Regions from separate parts of the Hydrogenophaga luteola genome, predicted to be linked through region 1. Evidence: riboswitches for the same ligand, from Rfam matches in the RefSeq annotation. Region 1 holds a riboswitch; the other holds the start of a gene.

Region 1 (3,488 bases):
GCCAGGGTGTGGCGCCCAGGGTGCGTGCGGCCGCCAGCCGCTGAGCGCCGACCTGTTCCAGCGCGTCGACCCCGGCGCGCACCACCAGGCAGAGGTTGAAGAACAGGTTGCCGTAGAGCAGCAGCCAGGGCGTGTCGGTCAGTCCGATGCCGGCCTCGGCCAGCGGCCCGCCGACCAGGCCGCGCGGTCCCCACAGCGCCAGCACGCCCATGGCCGCCACCAGGGTCGGCACCACGAAGGGCAGCATCAGCAGGCGCAGCACCAGTCTGCGGCCCGGAAACTCACGCCGTGCCAGCACCCAGGCACACGGCAGGCCCAGCAGCAGCGCCAGGGCGCAGGTGATGGCCGCCTGCGCGAACGACCACAGCACGCGCCAGCGCAGGTGATCGTCCTGCCAGACGTCGAGCCAGCGCAGCGGTTCGGCATCGGCCGCGCCGGGCGCCAGCCCCTCAGCCAGCAGCCGCAGCACTGGCGCCACCAGCACCACCGCCAGGAAAACCAGCGGCAGTGCAGGCAGCAGCCAGCGGCGGGACAGGCTCACTTGAGGACCGTTTTGGTCCAGCGCTGCAGCCAGGCTTTGCCCTTGCTGTTGATCTCGGCGGGAGCCGGGTTGTCAAACACCGTCGGTTCGACGGCATGCGCCTTCATCACGTCCACCCGCGCCGCGCCGGCTTCGGCCGGGTACATCCACATGGTGGTCTGCAGCGCCTGCTGCGCCGGCGCCGAGCGCAGGAACTCGATGAACTTGCCAGCGGCTTCGCGCGCCGCAGGGTTGCCGCCCTTGACCAAGGCCACACCCTCAACCTGGCGGAACACGCCGCCCTTGAGGAACAGGTTGGCGGTGGGCGACTCGGTGATCTTTTCCTTGCTGTAGAAGACCTCGGCCGCCGGGCTGCTGGCGTAGCTCACCACGATAGGGTGCGTGCCGCCGTTGCGCGTGAACTCGGTGTAGTAGGCCTCGGTCCATCCCTTGACCACCTTCACACCGTTGCCGCGCATCTGGCCCCACCACTCAAAAGCGCCCTCTTCGCCCAGGCCGGCGATGGTCGCAAACAGGAAGGCCTGGCCGGGGCTGGACGTGGCGGGGTTCTGCACCACCAGCAGCTTGGCGTAGGCGGGCTTGGTGAGGTCCTCCAGCGAGGCCGGCAGGGCCAGGCCTTTCTTCGCGAACCAGGCCTTGTCGATGTTGAGATTGACGTAGCCGAAATCCACCGGCACCACGCCGCCGTCCATGCTCACCGCGGCCGCGCGCTGCGCCGCGGGGCCGGTGTAGGGCTCGACCACGCCGGCGGCCAGCGCACGCGGCAGCAGGGTGTTGTCGATGCCAAAGGCCACGTCGGCAATCGGCTTGGCTTTCGTCAGGATGAGCTTGTTGGTCATCTCGCCGGCGTCACCGGCCTTGACGATCTGCAGCCGCACGCCCGCGTCCTTCTCGAACTGCGCCAGCAGCTCCTTGGGCAGGTCGAACGAGCTGTGGGTCAGCACGCGCAGCGGCATGGGTGCCTGCGCCTGGGCCAGGCCCGCGAGCGACAACGAAGAGAGGGAGAAGAGCGCCGAAAAGAGAAACCGCCGTTGCATGTGAAGCCGCCTTGTCAAAACGCCCGCGAGGGCTTGAGCAGGACGGACCACGGCAAACGGCGGACCGGCTTGTCACGCTCCCTACGCTGGCACAACCCAGATCAGGTGAGAGGGGTATTTCTCAGCGCCCAGGCCTTGCGGCGGCGCACCCCCGGTGAAACGCGAGATTGTAGGTTGTGGCAACGTCTGGCGGCGTATCCCGCTCCATGCCTGTCAGCCCAAAGGGATGTTGCTGGCGCGACGGGCGGGCCAAGCCCTAGCATGCGATTTTTCAAGGAAATGCCCATGTCACACACCCCGACCGTCCCCGCACTGCTGGTCACCCTGTGTCTCGGCTTCATTCCCTCTTTCGCAAGTGCACAGTCGGCAGCGCCGCTGCCCACCTTCCCGCCCGACGCCCAGCCGGTGGCGCCCGAGGTGTTGAAGGAAAGACTGACGGGGAACTCGTTCTCCTACCGCACTGCCAGTGGCGGCGAGGTCCGGCTGCAGTTCAAGAGCGATTTCGTGTACGTCAACGCGGGCCAGACCAACGACTCGGGGCGCTGGCGAATCGAAGGCAGCCAGATGTGCATTGAATGGAACCGCATACCAAACAGCGGCTGTTCCGAAGCACGCATGCTTGGCAACACGGTCTACCTCACACGCGTCGCCAACGGCGAGGTGATCAGACTGGAGTAATGCTGAGGCTCTGCAGCCAAGAAAAAAGGCCCTGACGGGCCTTTTTTCCTGAGGTCGGGTGCGACAACCCGGGCAATCAGCCGCCCTTCTTCGAGCGCTTGCCGGGGTTCTTCTTGGTGCGGGTGGCCACACCACGCTCCAGGCTCACGCGCTGGCCACGGCCGGGGGTGGGCAGCACCACGCCGTTGGCGGCGGTGGGACGGGGGGAGGCTTTGCGGTCGGCTTCGGTGACGATTTTGTTGCCCATGTCAGTCTCAAGGGAAAGTTGGTTGGAAACCCCGTATTGGACCACATGACCACGTCCCGCCCAGGTGCCGGGGTGCGGCGCTAAGCTCGCACCATGTTCGCGCTGCTCAAGACCTACTCCTGGCAGGAACTGCGCCACCACCCCTGGCGCACGGCCGCGGCCGTGGTGGCGGTGATGCTGGGCGTGGCACTGGCGCTGGCGGTGCAGCTGATCAATGCGTCGGCGCTGGCGGAGTTTTCCGGGGCGGTGAGCGCGGTGAACGGTCAGCCCGACCTCTCATTGCGCGCGCGCCAGGGCGGGCTGAACGACGCCCTGGTGGAGCCGGTGGCGCAGGCGCCGGGTGTGGCGGCCGCGAGCCCGGTGCTGGAAGTGTCCACATCGGTTCTGCTCGCCAATGACCAGCGCCTGGGCGTGCGGCTGGTCGGCGTGGATGCCCTGTCGGTGGCCGCCGTCTCGCCCGCGCTGATGCCGCTGCCCACGCCGGGCGACGATCCAACGGGCCGGGGGCGCTTCGAGCTGTTCGCCCCCGATGCGGTGTTCCTCAACCCGGCGGCGAGCCAGGCGCTGGCGCCTTCGGGCGATCTACCGGCCACGCTGCAGGTGCAGAGTGGCCTGGAGCGCGCGACCCTGCGGGTAGCCGGCACCGTCAACGCGTCCGGCGCACCCCTGATGGTGATGGACATCGCGGCGGCGCAGGCGCTGATGGACCGCATCGGAGAAATCAGCCGCATCGACCTGCGTCTGGCGCCGGGCACCGATGCGCAAGCCCTGCTGCGCGAACTCGCCCTGCCGCCGTATGTGATCGCCCAGCCGCCCGGTCAGGCGAGCGAGCGCGCCGATAACCTCTCGCGCGCCTACCGGGTCAATCTGACCGTGCTGGCCCTCGTGGCTCTCTTCACCGGCGGCTTCCTGGTGTTCTCAGTGCTCTCGCTGTCGGTCGCACGACGCCAGCAGCAGATTGCGCTGCTCGGCGTCCTGGGTCTCT
Region 2 (3,488 bases), on a different contig from region 1:
GCGACTGGCGGCTGGTGCAGACCTATGCGCTGAGCCCGGCGCTGCGCGCGATGTCGCATGTGTGGGCGGCATCGGACGGCGGGGCACAGACAGTCGCGGCCAAGGGCGCGCCCGAGGCCGTGATGGACCTGTGCCACCTGGACGATGCGCAGAGGGCCCACATCGCGGGCGTGGTGGACAGGCTGGCCGCCGAGGGGTTGCGGGTGCTCGGTGTGGCGAGCGGCACGTTCGAGGGCCAGGACTGGCCGGCAGGCGAACACGACTTCGACTTCAGCTTCGTCGGGCTGCTGGGCCTGGCCGACCCGGTGCGCCCGCAGGTGCCGGCAGCCATCGCTGAGTGCCGCGCCGCCGGCATCCGCGTGGTGATGATCACCGGCGACTACCCGGCCACGGCGCGGGCCATCGCACAGCAGGCCGGCCTGGCAGGTCCGCAGGCCGAGGTGCTGTCCGGCGACGAAATGACCACGCTCAGCGACGCCGCGCTGAGCGCGCGCATGGCCAACGTGAGCGTCTGCGCCCGCATCGCGCCCGAGCAGAAGCTGCGCATCGTGCAGGCGCTCAAGGCGCGCGGCGACATCGTGGCCATGACCGGCGACGGCGTGAACGACGCGCCCGCGCTGCGCGCCGCGCACGTGGGTGTGGCCATGGGGCTGCGCGGCACCGACGTGGCGCGCGAGGCGGCCTCGCTGGTGCTGGTGGACGACGACTTCGCGGCCATCGTGCGCGCGGTGCGGCTGGGGCGGCGCATCTTCGACAACCTTCGCAAGGCCATGTCCTACATCCTGGCGGTGCACGTGCCCATCGCCGGCACGGCGCTGCTGCCGGTGCTGTTCGGCTGGCCGGCGCTGCTGTTCCCGATGCACATCGCGCTGCTCGAACTCATCATCGACCCCGCCTGCTCGGTCGCGTTTGAAAACGAACCCGCCGAAGGCGACCTGATGCAGCGTCCGCCGCGCGACGCCAGCGCGCCGCTGTTCGGGGGTGTGACCCTGTGGCTGGCGTTGCTGCAGGGCCTGGGTGTGCTGACGGCCGTGCTGGGAGCCTTTGCCTGGGCGGCTCCCCGTCTGCCTGAGCAAGAGGCCCGCGCTTTCGCCTTCGCCACCCTGGTGGTCGGCAACCTGGCGCTGATCCTGTCCAACCGGTCTGCCACCGAGCCATTCTGGGCCACGCTGGGCACGCCCAACCGTGCGCTCTGGTTGGTGGTGGTGCTGACCCTGGCATTGCTGCTGGCGGCGCTGTACGTGCCCTGGGCCGTGGAGGTGCTGCGCTTCGCGCCGCTGCCCTGGCACGAACTCGCGGCGGCCTGCGGGCTCGGCCTGCTGAGCGTGCTCTGGTTCGAGACCATCAAGCAGGTACGGCGCAGACGGCGCAACCAGGCCTGACCGGCGAGGGGCATTTGGCGCCCCGCAAAGAACCACGCTACACTGCGCGCCTGCTCCGGGGTGCACGGGCCTGACAAGGCCCGGCGCTGAGATGGTGTGACACACCGAACCCGTGAACTTGATCCGGCTAGTACCGGCGAAAGAAGAGCGTTGCCTTGAAGGACCCATGGACGGGATGCATCCGTCCACACCCATGGTCCCTCCAGGCGGTCCTCCGGAGCTGTTCGTTTCCGCAACAGCTTTTTCACTCAGGAGACCGCCCGATGAACGCCCCCGACAAGCTCCAGCAGCTGCTCACGCTCACGCGCGAGCCCTTCCCCCAGTCGCGCAAGGTCTATGTGCCCGGCGCTCAGCCCGGCGTGCAGGTGCCCATGCGCGAGATCGCACTGACCAACGGCGAGACCGTCACGGTCTACGACACGTCCGGCCCTTACACCGACCCTGCCGCCGACATCAACATCCGCCGTGGTCTGGCGCCCGTGCGCAGCGAATGGGTGGCCGCGCGCGGCGATACCGAGGCCTATGAGGGCCGCACCCGCGTGGCACTGGACGATGGTGGCAAGCACGGTGAGACTGCGGATGCACGCATCGAGGCCCTGCGCGCCGAAGCCGCCGGCCTGCAGCGCCAGCCGCTGCGCGCCAAGGCTGGCGCCAATGTGACGCAGATGCACTACGCACGCCAGGGCATCGTCACCCCCGAAATGGAGTACATCGCCATCCGCGAGAACGGCAAGCGCGAGTGGATGCGCGAATACCTGGGCGACGCCGAGCGCGAGGCGCGCCTGCGCGGCAACCCCATGGGTGCGCGCATTCCCGACGTGATCACGCCGGAGTTCGTGCGCGACGAGGTGGCACGCGGCCGCGCGGTGATTCCCGCCAACATCAACCACCCCGAGGTCGAGCCGATGATCATCGGCCGCAACTTCCTGGTGAAGATCAACGCCAACATCGGCAACTCGGCCGTGACCTCGTCGATCGAGGAAGAGGTTGAAAAGCTCGTGTGGTCCATCCGCTGGGGCGGCGACACGGTGATGGACCTGTCCACCGGCAAGAACATCCACACCACGCGCGACTGGATCGTGCGCAACTCGCCCGTGCCCATTGGCACGGTGCCGATCTACCAGGCGCTGGAGAAGGTGGGCGGCGTGGCCGAAGACCTGACCTGGGACATCTTCCGCGACACGCTGATCGAGCAGGCCGAGCAGGGCATCGACTACTTCACCATCCACGCCGGCGTGCGCCTGCCCTTCATCCACCTCACCACGAAGCGCCGCACCGGCATCGTCTCGCGCGGCGGCTCCATCCTGGCCAAGTGGTGCATCACCCACCACAAAGAGAACTTCCTGTACACGCACTTCGAAGAGATCTGCGAAATCATGAAGGCCTACGACGTGACCTTCTCGCTGGGCGATGGCCTTCGCCCGGGCTCGGGCGCCGACGCGAACGATGAAGCTCAGTTTGCCGAACTGCGCACGCTGGGCGAGCTGACGCAGATCGCCTGGAAGCACGATGTGCAGACCATGATCGAAGGTCCCGGCCATGTGCCCATGCACATGATTCAGGCCAACATGGACGAGCAGATCAAGCACTGCCAGGAAGCGCCGTTCTACACGCTCGGACCGCTGACCATCGACATCGCGCCGGGCTACGACCACATTGCCAGCGCCATCGGCGCCGCCATGATCGGCTGGATGGGCACCGCCATGCTGTGCTACGTGACGCCCAAGGAACACCTGGGCCTGCCCGACCGCGACGACGTGAAGCAGGGGATCATTGCCTACAAGATCGCCGCCCACGCGGCCGACGTGGCCAAGGGCCACCCGGGCCAGCGCGCGCGCGACGACGCCATGAGCAAGGCGCGTTTCGAGTTCCGCTGGCGCGACCAGTTCGCCCTGGGCCTGGACCCGCAGACCGCCGAGGCCTACCACGACGAAACCCTGCCCAAGGACTCCAGCAAGGAGGCGCATTTCTGCTCCATGTGCGGGCCGAAGTTCTGCAGCATGAAGATCACGCAGGACGTGCGCGACTACGCCGCGGCGAAAGGCCTGAGCGAAGAGCAGGCCCTGGCCGACGGCATGGCACGCAAGAGCGAAGAGTTCAAGGCAG

Evidence for each region. A riboswitch is a leader RNA that binds a small molecule or an ion and turns the genes downstream of it on or off. The one in region 1 is predicted to bind thiamine pyrophosphate.
Region 2: another riboswitch for thiamine pyrophosphate. It lies ahead of thiC (phosphomethylpyrimidine synthase ThiC); the one in region 1 lies ahead of ACFOPI_RS05660 (thiamine ABC transporter substrate-binding protein).

The regions. Positions count from the first base shown of each region.
Region 1 covers NZ_JBHRXX010000002.1:391,026-394,513, reverse strand. Annotated here, with positions in the region: gene ACFOPI_RS05665 (ABC transporter permease) at 1-541, opposite strand, end outside; gene ACFOPI_RS05660 (thiamine ABC transporter substrate-binding protein) at 538-1,578, opposite strand; TPP riboswitch at 1,639-1,741, opposite strand; gene ACFOPI_RS05655 (hypothetical protein) at 1,864-2,256, shown strand; gene ACFOPI_RS05650 (hypothetical protein) at 2,333-2,503, opposite strand; gene ACFOPI_RS05645 (FtsX-like permease family protein) at 2,597-3,488, shown strand, end outside.
Region 2 covers NZ_JBHRXX010000005.1:107,738-111,225, forward strand. Annotated here, with positions in the region: gene ACFOPI_RS10575 (cation-translocating P-type ATPase) at 1-1,382, shown strand, start outside; TPP riboswitch at 1,429-1,544, shown strand; gene thiC (phosphomethylpyrimidine synthase ThiC) at 1,646-3,488, shown strand, end outside.